Acidaminococcus fermentans DSM 20731: one gene and its partners. The protein of the gene in region 1 interacts with the protein of each later gene in a pairwise test. Links are inferred from orthologs where the notes say so. Each region holds a gene or a part of one and is shown on either strand. Other genes may lie near its edges.

Region 1 (4,270 bases):
TCTCCCCGGTGTCCAGCCAGTTCTTCCGTCAGCATGGCGGGAGCCTGTTCCTTCCGTTCACTGGGCAGCAGCTTCAGGAATTCTTCCGTGATCAGCAGCCGGGTATCCACATAATCCCAGCCCTTGGCTTCTGCAGCTTCCCGCAGCAGTTTGCTTTTGCCGCTGCCGGGTTTCCCGGTAACGATCAGGACTTTTTCTTCCTTGCCCTGTACAGCTTCCACCTGTTTCAAAAATTCTTCCATTTGACTCATGTGTATCGCCCTCCCTTGTGACGCATGGATTTTTCCGCTTTTGATACAATGTTATTCGCCGCCGGAAAAGAGAATTCCTGCAAACTGCTTTTTTCTTCTTTGGAAGCGGCAAACAAATTGTCAGATTGTTTCAATTCTATCATTCTTGTCCCGGTGGTTCCGGAGATGTTCCTTGGCAGCCATGATGAGCAGGCCCTTGTTCAGGGTCATCAGGTCCAGTTCATGGTTCCGGCTGGCCAGGTATTTTTCCAGTTTCCGCTTGACCCGCTGCAGCGCATTGTCGATGGATTTGGTGGTCCGGTGGAGTTCCTGGGCAATCTGCTGGTAGCTTTTGCTTTCCAGATATTTGCACAGGGCCTCCCATTCCAGGTCACTGAGCATGGTGCTCACATTCCGCTCGATGTCATTGAACGCTTCCTGATCCACCAGCAGGTTTTCCGGATCCACTCCGTGACTGCCTCCCAGCATGTCCAGGAGCGTCCGTTCCTTGCCTTCCTCGAAGACTGGTTTGTCCAGGGACACGTAACAGTTCAGGGGACGGTGTTTCTGCCGGGTGGCGCTTTTGATGGCAGAGATGATCTGGCGGTTCACGCAGATTTCCGCAAAGACCTTGAAAGACGCCTGCTTCCCGGGCCGATAATCCCGTATGGCCTTGAACAGGCCGATCATCCCTTCCTGGATGATGTCTTCCTTCTCGGCGCCCACCAGGAAGTACCGGGTGGCTTTGAGACGGATGAATTCCTTGTACTTGTCCAGCAGATAATCCTGGGCCTGACGGTCATCCCGGTCCTGGATCAGCTGGATCAGTTCTTCGTCAGACAGGGTATCATAGAGTTTTCGAAGTTCTTCCTGCAATGGATCCTGCCTCCTTTTCACCCCTTTTTCCGTGCTTCCAGGATCCGCTGCCGGACAATGTCGTACAGAAGGATCCCGCCGGCCACGGAGGCATTCAGGCTGGATACCTGTCCCAGCATGGGGATCCGGACGATGAAGTCGCAGTTTTCCTTCACCAGCCGTCCCAGTCCCTTGCCTTCCGCCCCCACAACCAGGACCATGGGGCCGGTAAGGTTGGCATCGAAATACTGGTCTTCCCCGTCCATATCGGCCCCGGCGATCCAGAAGCCCCGTTTCTTCAGCTGCTTCATGGTCTGGGGGATGTTGCCGATCTGGATCACCGGCACATATTCAATGGCTCCGGCAGAAATCTTGGCCACCACCGCATTGAGGGGGCAGCTCCGGCGCTGGGGCAGCAGCACCCCGTGGACCCCTGCCGCATTGGCCGTCCGGATCAGGGCACCCACATTCTGGGGATCCTGGAGCTCGTCCAGGAGCAGCAGCAGCGGCACTTCTCCCCGGCTTTCCACCCGGGCCAGCACCGTATCCAGATCCTGGAAGGCCACGGGAGCCCCCTGGGCCGCCACGCCCTGATGGCGGACTCCGTCAGCCAGACGGTCCAGCACTTCCCGGGAGACTTTTTCCACCGGGATTTTCTGTTCCTGGGCCAGTTCCAGGATCTCACTGAGGCTGCCTCCGTGGGAACCTTCCTGGACCAGGACCTTGTTGAAGGGACGCCGGCTGCGCAGGGCTTCCCGCACCGCATTCCGTCCCACAATGAACTCTTCCATGCTTCCTCCTGATATGAGGGTGGGGTTGCCGCTTCTGCGACAACCCCATTCCCTGTTGTCCCGGCCAGTCCCCCCGCCTTCCGGCATCGGCGGACCGGGCCGTCAGATTTTATTCACCCTTGCTTACCTTTTCAGCAAAGTCAAAGCCGTACTGTTCTGCCGCTTCCAGTTCCTTGGGCAGCGGACGCCATTTCACATTATAACCGGGCAGCAGTTCCATGCCGGAATCCCTGATCATGGCTTCCATGTCTTTTTCGGCACCGCCGGCCCAGCCGTAGGTCCCGAATGCTGCAGCTTTCTTGCCGGTGGGTTTCAGCCCCTTCAGATAGGTGAGGAACCCGCCGATGGTGGGCATCATGCCGGAATTCTGGGTGGGAGAACCGATCAGGATCCCTTTGGCAGTGAGCAGGTCGCTGACGATGTCCGCCTTCAGGCTGCTTTCATACCGGTAGAGTTTTACCCGCATGCCCTGTTTTTCGATGCCTTTGATCATGGCCCGGGCCATGGCAGCCGTACCGCCCCACATGGTGTCGAATACCACCAGTACCCGATCCACGGTTTCTCCCTTGCCCCAGGATTCATACTGGTTCAGGATGTCGTCGATGTGGGAACGCCAGATGCAGCCGTGACAGCTGCAGATCATCTTGAGGGGCAGGCTCCGGACCAGTTTCACCGTGTTGGGCACCAGTTTCCGGTAAGGCATCAGGATGTTGGCAAAGTATTTCTGGGCTTCGAACAGCATGTTTTCCACTTCGGTTTCGTCATCAAACAGCTTGCTGCAGCAGTAATGCTGACCGAAGGCGTCACTGGAGAACAGGATCTGTTCTTCCGGACAGTAGGTGACCATGGAATCCGGCCAGTGGAGCATGGGAATGGGCTGGAAGGCCAGGGACCGTTTCCCCAGGCTCACCGTATCCCCCTTCTTCACGATCTGGGTCTTGAAGATATCCCCGTAATGTTCCTTCAGTTCGTTGGCCCCCTGGACCGTGATCAGGAAGGTGGCATTGGGGCAGGCCTTGGCCAGAGCAGGCAGGCTGCCGGAATGGTCCGGTTCCACATGGTTCACCACGATGTAGTCGATTTTTTCCGGATCCACGATGGTCCGGATATTGCACAGCTGTTCCTCGGCAAAGGGAGCTTTTACCCCATCGATCAGACAGATTTTTTCATCCATGATCAGGAAGGAGTTGTAGGTAACCCCCCGGGGAGTGGCAAAGCCGTGGAAGTCATGGAGGGTCCAGTCCCGGATCCCCACTTCATATATATCGCTGACAATGGTACGAGCTTTCATGTCGAGTCTCCTTTCAAAATAGGCAATTCCATTTTCGCCCTATCATTATACTATTTTCTTCTTTCCATGACAATTTAAAAAAGGGGGGTGTTGCATAAGCAACAGCCCCTCTTTCAGGTCTCGAGTCGTGAGTCGTGAGTTGCGGGCTTGTTGATGCAGACCAAAGACCCCTTCTGACATATTCCAACCGGTTTTGTCTCAACCTTCTATAGAAAAAAGAGCAACCGGCTTAAACGTCCAGGCTCGCGACCCGTGACCCGCGACCAGGGTGTGAATGATTCACACCCCCTTCTTCTCCGCTTTCACATGTTCCATGTATTTCCGGGTTTCGGCCACCACTACGCCGGACAGACCCAGCAGGGCAATCAGGTTGGGGATGGCCATCAGGCCGTTGACGATATCCGCCAGGATCCAGATGGATTCCAGTTTCAGGAAGGCCCCGCAGCCCACCAGGATGATGAAGCCGATCCGGTAGGGCATGATCCCTTTGGTCCCCACCAGATATTCCATGCACCGTTCTCCGTAGTAGTTCCAGCCCAGGATGGTGGTGAAAGCAAAGAGCACCAGCCCCACCATGAGCATGTACCCACCGAAGGAAGGATAGGCCTGGAGGAAGGCCGCATTGGTCAGGGCCGCCCCGTTCAGGTCCGTCTTCCACAGACCGCTGATCACCACCACCAGACCGGTCATGGTGCAGATGATGATGGTGTCGATGAAGGTACCGGTCATGGAGACCAGGCCCTGTTCCGCCGGCCATTTGGTCTTGGCGGCAGCCGCCACGATAGGGGCGCTCCCCAGACCGGATTCGTTGGAAAATACCCCACGGGCCACCCCGTTCCGCATGGCGAACAGGACACTGGCTCCCAGGAAGCCGCCTACGGCAGCCGTGGGATGGAAGGCATCATAGAATACTTCCGCAACGGCTCCGGGCACCTTGTCCGCAAAGATCACCAGGAATCCGATGGTGGAAGCCATGTAAATCACAGCCATGGCCGGCACCACTTTGGAAGCGGTCTTGGCAATGCTCTGGAGGCCTCCCAGGGTAATGGCCGCCACCAGGATGGTGAGCACCACTGCGGTGTAGGTCACCGGGATCCCGGCAT
Region 2 (3,513 bases), 1.5 Mb from region 1 along the record:
TTCCCCACCCGGTACAGGGTCCGGGACGAAGCCTGGGCTCCCTTCTGCCCGGCCTTGGCATCCGCCGCAGCCGTTTCCTTTTTCGTGTCAGGGTTCACGGTGGTGTTCTGGGGACTGCAGCCTCCCAAAAAAGTCAGGCTCCCCAGCAGTAGTGCTGCCGCCGTCCAGCGGGTCAGTCTTTTGTCCATGGGCTCAGCCTCCTTGATGCTGGTTGTAGAAGTCTTCGATACCGTCAGCAATGGCATTGGCCACCTTGTTCTGGAACCAGTCGGAGATCAGCAGCTTTTCTTCCCTTTTGTTGGTCAGGAACAGACATTCCACCAATGCCCCGGGCATGGTGCTCCGCTTGTTCACGTAGAAGTTGGCGTACCGTACCCCCAGGTCATCCACATCGGCGGTCTTCATCAGCCGGTCCTGGATGCACTGGGCTACCTGGATATCGTACTTGGTCTTGGGATGGTAGTAGGTGGAGAACCCGCCCACGCTGGTGTTTTCACTGGCGTTGATGTGGATGCTGATGAACATGTCGGAATGGCTGTTCTCCGCCACATCCACCCGGGCCTGGAGCTCTTCCGCATCGGTGGCGTCCGGTCCGTACACATCCACGTCGGTGGTCCGGGTCATGTAGACGATGGCCCCTTTCTTTTCCAGCAGGGCCTTCACCTTTTTGGAAATGGGCAGGGTCACGTCCTTTTCATAGGTGCCGGTAACCAGTCCGTGGGTTCCCGGGTCCGTGCCCCCATGGCCCGGATCCAGGGTGATCCGCTTGCCTCTGATGCCTCCCACCACGGAATAGGTGTTGCCAAAACTGGGTTTGGGCCGGGTGGGCTGCCAGGGAGAGCTGGAAGGCCTGCTGGGCCGCTTGGGAGTGAAGGTCTTCTGGGGCGGCGCCGCGATCACATCCACCACCACCCGGGTGGGCCGCTTGGCCACTTTGTCTTCCTTCAGGCTGAACACGTTGAACATCCCCTTCTGGAGGGGTCTCTTCATCATCACATGGACCACCGTGGCATTGATTTTCCGTTCCAGATACACCTTGGAAACATAGGTGGCCTTTTTGGGGGTAGTGACCCGGGGAATGGACGATTTCAGGTTGCCGTAGACGGTGACCCGCAGTTCATTGTCCAGCATTTCCGTTTTGTATTTCGTGGCCTGGTTGGTATCCAGGACAATCCGCAGCCGTCCGTTGGGATTGACCCCGTACACCACATCCTGGATCTTGGACGCCGCCTGGGCATTTCCCGTTCCCAGGCATGCCACCAGGCAGAAAAAGAATAACAGCAGTTTTTTGAACACGTTGAACCTCCTCTTGGGACGCAGCAGGCTGTCTTCTGCCTCCCGGACTACCCGGCCATTGTAACACTTTCCCAGGTTCCATGCAAATCAGGCCGGCTGACCGCCCCGGCGGGCCGGCCATCTTTTATCTCTTTTTCACTTTGTCCAGGGCTGCAGGCAGGTGGGTCACCAGATCCCCGGCCGCAAGACCGATCTTTCCGCCTTCCGCCGCCAGATCCCCGGCCAGCCCCTGGAGATAGACCCCGCAGCAGGCGGCCTGGCCCAGGTCCAGTCCCTGTCCCAAAAGGGCGGCAATGGTCCCGGTGAGCACGTCTCCGCAGCCCCCGGTGGCCATGCCTTCATTGCCGGTGGTATTGATGAACACCTGTCCGTTGGGCAGGGCCACCACCACCGGCGTGCATTTCAGCACCACTACCGCCTGCCATCTGGCCGCCCCTTCCAGGGCCGCCCGGACCGGATCCTGGAGGATCTCCCCGGTGGATTTCCCCAGCAGCCGGGCCATTTCTCCCGGATGGGGGGTAAAGATTTTTTTCTGGAGGGACTGCAGCAGGGCATCATCCCCAGCCAGGGCATTGAGGCCGTCCGCATCCAGCACCAGGGGCTGGGACAGCTGGGGCAGCAGTTCCCGGAGGTACTGGACGGTTTCCGGGGCTTTCCCTGCTCCGGGACCGGCAGCCACCACGTCAAATCTCCGGAAGGCCTTCAGGCTGGCTTCCGTCACCGGCCGCACCATCACCTCCGTGGATTTGATGATCAGGGGCTGGAGCACTTCCGGCTGGGTGTACAACGTCACCAGACCGGCCCCGGCCCGGACCGCCGCCTTGGAACAAAGTTCCGCCGCTCCGGCATACCCCAGGCTCCCGGCCAGGATCCCCACCCGGCCGTTCATGCCCTTGTGGGCATTGGGGGGCCGTTTGGGCAGCACGTGCCGGACCAGGTCTTCCGTCAGGAGCTCCGCATTGCTTTCCGCTTCCAGCACCAGGGAGGGCGGGGTATTCAGATCCGCCAGGATGATCTTCCCGGTGTACCCGGCTCCGGGATACAGGTACAGCCCCGGTTTGGGGGCGATCATGGTCACTGTGGCCCGGGCGTGGAGGGCCAGGTCCGTATACCCATGATCCGCTTCCACCCCACTGGGGATGTCCACCGCCAGCACCGGTACCGGCACCATCTGGAGGGTTTCCAGGAGGGACCGGATGGGTTCCCGGACTTTACCATGGAAGCTGGTCCCCAGCAGGGCGTCGATGAACAGATCCGCCTGGGCACAGGCCTGGAGCACTTCATTCTGGTCCTTTTCCCACCGGAGGATGGTAAAAGGGAAGCTCTGGCAGATCTTGTACTGTAGCGCCGCTCCCGGGCCGAAGCTTTCCGGGGCTTCCGCCAGCACCAGGGTCACCAGAGCCCCCCGTTTCAGCAGGAACCGGGCGGCGGCCAGGCCGTCTCCCCCGTTGTTTCCTTTCCCGATCAGCAGGATCACCCGTTTTTCCCGGGGATTCCCCATCAGGTCCGCCGCCACATCGGCCACGGCCCGTCCGGCGTTCTCGATGAGGACGGCCTCCGGGATTCCCATTTCCCCGATGGCCTTGGCATCCACTTTTTTCATGGCTTCACTTGCAATGAGTTTCATCTTATCCCTCCAACAGTACTTGGGCAATGGCATTTTCCGCCGTATGGCTCAGGCTTACATGGATCCGTTCCACGCCCCGCACCAGAGCGGCCACCCGCAGCTGGCCCATAAGATGGAGCCGGGGCGCCCCGGTCTTTTCCTCGTTCAGCACTTCCACCTGCTGGAGCTGTCCCGGAGTCAGGCCGGTACCCAGGGCCTTGCCCAGGGCTTCCTTGGCCGCAAACCGGGCCGCGTAGGATTCGCTGCTGTGAGCGCCCTTGCTTTCACAGTACTCGATTTCGTCCCGGGTAAAGGTCTTTTCTTTGAACCCGGCCTGTTTCAGGGCCCGTTCCATCCGGCCCACTTCCAGGATATCCACACCCATGCCAAGAATCATATCCAATTCCTTCTTTCACGCTTTTCTATCTTATTGAAACAATGTTACAAAACTATGGCAAAACTGTGCTCTTTCTTTTCCATTTACATCCCATGCTGTTTTTTCCAGTCCTTGATCTGCCGGAGCCGTTCCTTGTACCGGGCTTCCAGCCCCTGTTCCGTGGGATGGTAATAGCTCCGGTCCTTCAGCCCGTCGGGCAGGCACTGCATGGCGG
Region 3 (3,668 bases), 1.4 Mb from region 1 along the record:
GGACTGGAGGGCTTCCTGGCTTTTCTTTACCAGCACATCCACAATGGCCTGCTGGAAGGAAGCCGCCACATCTTCCCGGCGGAACCCGCTTTTCCGCTGTTCTTCCGTATGGATATGGTTGATCACGGCACTTTTCAGGCCGCTGAAGCTGAAATCGAAGCATCCGGGCAGGAGGGGCCGGGGAAATTCCACCGCCTGGGGATTCCCGTTCCGGGCCAGTCGCTCGATTTCCGGTCCGCCAGGATAAGGCAACCCCATGAACCGGGCGATTTTGTCAAAGGCCTCTCCGGCTGCATCGTCCCGGGTCTGGCCCAGGAGACGGAAGGTGTTGTAGTCCTCCACCACCAGCAGGGAGGTATGGCCCCCGCTGACCACCAGGGCCAGGAACGGCGGTTTCAGGTCCGGATCTGCCAGGAAATTGGCGAATACATGGCCTTCCAGATGGTTCACCCCGATGAGCGGCTTGCCGCTGCCCAGTGCCAGTCCTTTGGCTGCAGAAAGGCCCACCAGAAGCGCCCCCACCAGCCCCGGTCCGTAGGTCACCGCAATGGCATCCACGTCCTGGAGGGTCATTTCCGCATCGGTGAGAGCCTTGTGGATCACCGGCATCACATGTTCGATATGCTTCCGGGAAGCGATTTCCGGCACCACCCCGCCGAATTTCCGGTGGACCAGGATCTGAGTGGACACCACATTGGACAGCACATCCCGTCCGTTGCGGATCACCGCGGCAGCGGTTTCATCACAGCTGCTTTCGATTCCCAATATATTGATTGCTTTTTCCGTCATAATCTCCTCGTTTCACAGGTCCCGGCGCATGAGCACCGCCGCTTCCCCGTTGTCTCCGTAATAGCCGCGCCGCCGGCCGCATTCCGTAAATCCCAGATGGTCATAGGTCCGCCGGGCCGGGGTGTTCCCCTCCCGGACCTCCAGGGTCATTTCCACGGCCTCCAGCTTCCGGGCTTCCGCCACCATGGCTTCCACCAGGGCCAGCCCCAGCTTTTCTCCCCGCCGCCGGGGATCCACTGCCAGCCTCATCACCTGGGCTTCTCCGGCCACCAGCCAGAAGCCCCCGAAGGCCACCGGCACCCCCATTTCTTCCAGGGCAATATAATGGCTGAGCCGGCCTTCCAGCTCATCCCCCCAGGTGTCTTCCGTCCAGGCTTCCGCAAAAGACCCTGCATCCAGGGGCAGCAGCCAGGACAGATCTTCCCGGACAAGGGGCCTTACCGTCCTTCCGGATGTCTCTTTTCCCATAATTCCTCCGCTTCTGACCGGCGGATGTAGAAGGGGTCCATGCCGAAATAGCTGTGGAGATTCCCGCCGGGCACGTACCGGGCCGCTCCCAGGATGGCCACGGAAGACCCTCTGGGCAGCCGGGCGCTTTCCGGAGCCAGGGTCACCCGGTCACAGGCTTCCGTCCCGGAAACCCGGTGGCATTCTCCCATGAGGATGGCCGGCTGGTCCCCCTCCTGGAGCCGGGCCGCCAGTTCCTTGCCGGGAACGATCTGCACCGGCTCGGTTTCCACCAGATGGTCCCGGTCCCAGACATAGCTGCCCACGTACAGGTTTCCCTTCTGGGCATCCAGCACCGGAGTCAGCCGCACCCCGGCCACCGGCAGGTTGTAGGCGATGACTTCCAGGGTATCCACCGCCGTCAGGGGCAGGTTCAGGGCGTAGGCCATGGCTTCTGCGGTGGCCATGCCGATCCGCAGCCCGGTAAAGGAACCGGGGCCCCGGCTGACGGCGATCAGTTCCAGGTCTTCTTTTTTCACCCGGGCCAGTTTCAGCAGGGTTTCCAGCTGGGGCACCAGCCCTTCTGAATGGGTGAGCCCCACATTCACTTCCAGGCTCCCCAGGATTTTGTTTCCGTCACAGACGGCCACGGAGCATACCCGGGTCGCCGTATCGATTCCCAATGTCAACACGATTTCAACCTTCCTGGTCCTTCTGGGCCAACAGGGCCCGGACCAACTCTTCATATGGTTTGCCGTGAGGGAGCAGTTCCACCTTGCGGCCTTCTCCTTCACGGGTCAGTTTCAGTTCCAGATTCTCTTCCGGCATGGCATCCGGAAACAGTTCCGCCCATTCGATGAAGGTGACCCCGTCTCCCCCGGCATATTCAGAAAACCCGATGTCTTCCAGTTCTTCCGGCCAGTTGATCCGGTACAGGTCAAAATGCTTCACGTTCAGCGTCTTCCCGTGATACACATTCATCAGAGAAAAAGTGGGAGAGGTCACTTCCTGGGGCGGTACCCCCATGGCCACGGATGCGGCTGTCACCAGACAGGTCTTTCCCGTGCCCAAATCTCCGTTGAGCAGGATCACATCCCCGTTCCGGCACAGGCTCCCCAGTTTCCGTCCCAGGGCTTCCGTAGCCGCTTCATCGGCACAATAGACCGCTTCTGCCATACAAACACCGCCTTCCCGTTCATTGCAATTTATAATTATAGCATAAAAAAGGGTGTGTGAAAAATGCCTTTCACACACCCTTATCAGCGGTCAGCTGTCAACGGCAATAGTCGTATAAATCGTTCCCGCAGGGGCGACAGGCCCGGTCGCCCGCCAAATCAGCAGCTGACCATGTGTTTTGCGGGGCGCCGGGCCTGCACCCCCTACGGTTTATGCTGTTTCAAAATCAATTGTAAAATTGATTTCCATCGGCAGCTGACAGAAAAAAGAGAGCTGTTGCTCATGCAACAGCCCCTTTTCTCTTTATTCCACCACTGGTCCGGCGGAGGCGATGTCGTCGGTGACTTCGCCCTGGAATTTCTTGAAGTTTTCCTGGAAGAGACGGGCCAGTTTCCGGGCAGTTTCGTCGTAGGCGGCCTTGTCTTCCCAGGTGCTCCGGGGATTCAGCACATTGCTGGGCACGTTGGGGCAGGATTTGGGGATGGAAACCCCGAACATGGGCATGGTGGTCCAGCCTTCCTTGCCCAGTTCCCCGTCCAGAGCCGCATGGATCATGGCCCGGGTATAGGCCAGTTTCATCCGTTTGCCCACCCCGTAAGGGCCGCCGCTCCAGCCGGTGTTCACCAGGTACACATTGGTGTCATGTCTGGCGATCCGTTCACCCAGCAGCTTGGCATAGGTCAGGGGAGGCAGAGGCAGGAAGGGTGCCCCGAAGGCCGTGGAGAAAGTGGCCTGGGGTTCCGTGATGCCCCGTTCCGTACCGGCCACCTTGCTGGTGTACCCGGTCAGGTAATGGTACATGGCCTGTTCCTTGGTGAGTTTGGAGATGGGAGGCAGCACCCCGAAGGCATCAGCGGTCAGGAAGATGATGTTCTTGGGATGGCCGGCCATGCTGGGCAGTTTGGCATTGGGGATGTAATCCAGAGGATAGGCCACCCGGGTGTTTTCCGTAATGCTGCTGTCGGAGAAATCAGGTACCCCGTTCTTGGGATCCACCACCACGTTTTCCATAACGGCACCGAACCGGACAGCCCGGTAGATTTCCGGCTGGCTGTCTTCCGTCAGGTCGATGCACTTGGCATAGCAGCCCCCTTCGATGTTGAATACGCCGTTGTCCCCCCAGCCGTGTTCGTCATCCCCGATCAGGGACCGCTGAGGATCGGCGGACAGAGTGGTCTTGCCGGTACCGGACAGACCGAAGAACAGGGCCACGTCCCCCTTGTTCCCTTCGTTGCAGGAGCAGTGCATGGTCAGGA

Evidence for each region. The genes of interacting proteins can lie anywhere in the genome.
Region 2: the proteins of rlmB (region 1) and ACFER_RS08290 interact in binary tests that used the Escherichia coli proteins (3 or more experiments, as listed by UniProt). The link is inferred for Acidaminococcus fermentans DSM 20731 from one-to-one orthologs.
Region 3: the proteins of rlmB (region 1) and tsaE interact in binary tests that used the Escherichia coli proteins (3 or more experiments, as listed by UniProt). The link is inferred for Acidaminococcus fermentans DSM 20731 from one-to-one orthologs.

What each region holds. Positions count from the first base shown.
Region 1 is NC_013740.1:304,417-308,686, reverse strand. What follows is about bases 1-2,926. They hold rlmB (23S rRNA (guanosine(2251)-2'-O)-methyltransferase RlmB), read right to left. Parts: upstream 1,877-2,926; coding sequence 1,124-1,876; downstream 1-1,123. Other genes in these bases: ACFER_RS01310 (FprA family A-type flavoprotein), read right to left, coding at 1,986-2,926; sigH (RNA polymerase sporulation sigma factor SigH), read right to left, coding at 372-1,106; brxF (BREX-3 system P-loop-containing protein BrxF), read right to left, coding at 1-251. Also shown: more of ACFER_RS01310, read right to left, coding at 2,927-3,167; ACFER_RS01305 (alanine/glycine:cation symporter family protein), read right to left, coding at 3,447-4,270. UniProt on the Escherichia coli protein: Specifically methylates the ribose of guanosine 2251 in 23S rRNA.
Region 2 is NC_013740.1:1,799,133-1,802,645, forward strand. Bases 673-3,513 are described here. They hold ACFER_RS08290 (bifunctional ADP-dependent NAD(P)H-hydrate dehydratase/NAD(P)H-hydrate epimerase), read right to left. Parts: upstream 2,924-3,513; coding sequence 1,421-2,923; downstream 673-1,420. Other genes in these bases: ACFER_RS08285 (N-acetylmuramoyl-L-alanine amidase family protein), read right to left, coding at 673-1,296; acpS (holo-ACP synthase), read right to left, coding at 2,925-3,299; ACFER_RS08300 (replication-associated recombination protein A), read right to left, coding at 3,383-3,513. Also shown: ACFER_RS08280 (GerMN domain-containing protein), read right to left, coding at 1-188; more of ACFER_RS08285, read right to left, coding at 193-672. UniProt on the Escherichia coli protein: Bifunctional enzyme that catalyzes the epimerization of the S- and R-forms of NAD(P)HX and the dehydration of the S-form of NAD(P)HX at the expense of ADP, which is converted to AMP.
Region 3 is NC_013740.1:1,743,048-1,746,715, forward strand. The notes cover bases 673-3,668. They hold tsaE (tRNA (adenosine(37)-N6)-threonylcarbamoyltransferase complex ATPase subunit type 1 TsaE), read right to left. Parts: upstream 2,413-3,668; coding sequence 1,933-2,412; downstream 673-1,932. Other genes in these bases: tsaD (tRNA (adenosine(37)-N6)-threonylcarbamoyltransferase complex transferase subunit TsaD), read right to left, coding at 673-789; rimI (ribosomal protein S18-alanine N-acetyltransferase), read right to left, coding at 802-1,257; tsaB (tRNA (adenosine(37)-N6)-threonylcarbamoyltransferase complex dimerization subunit type 1 TsaB), read right to left, coding at 1,227-1,928; pckA (phosphoenolpyruvate carboxykinase (ATP)), read right to left, coding at 2,716-3,668. In the rest of the region: more of tsaD, read right to left, coding at 1-672. UniProt on the Escherichia coli protein: Required for the formation of a threonylcarbamoyl group on adenosine at position 37 (t(6)A37) in tRNAs that read codons beginning with adenine.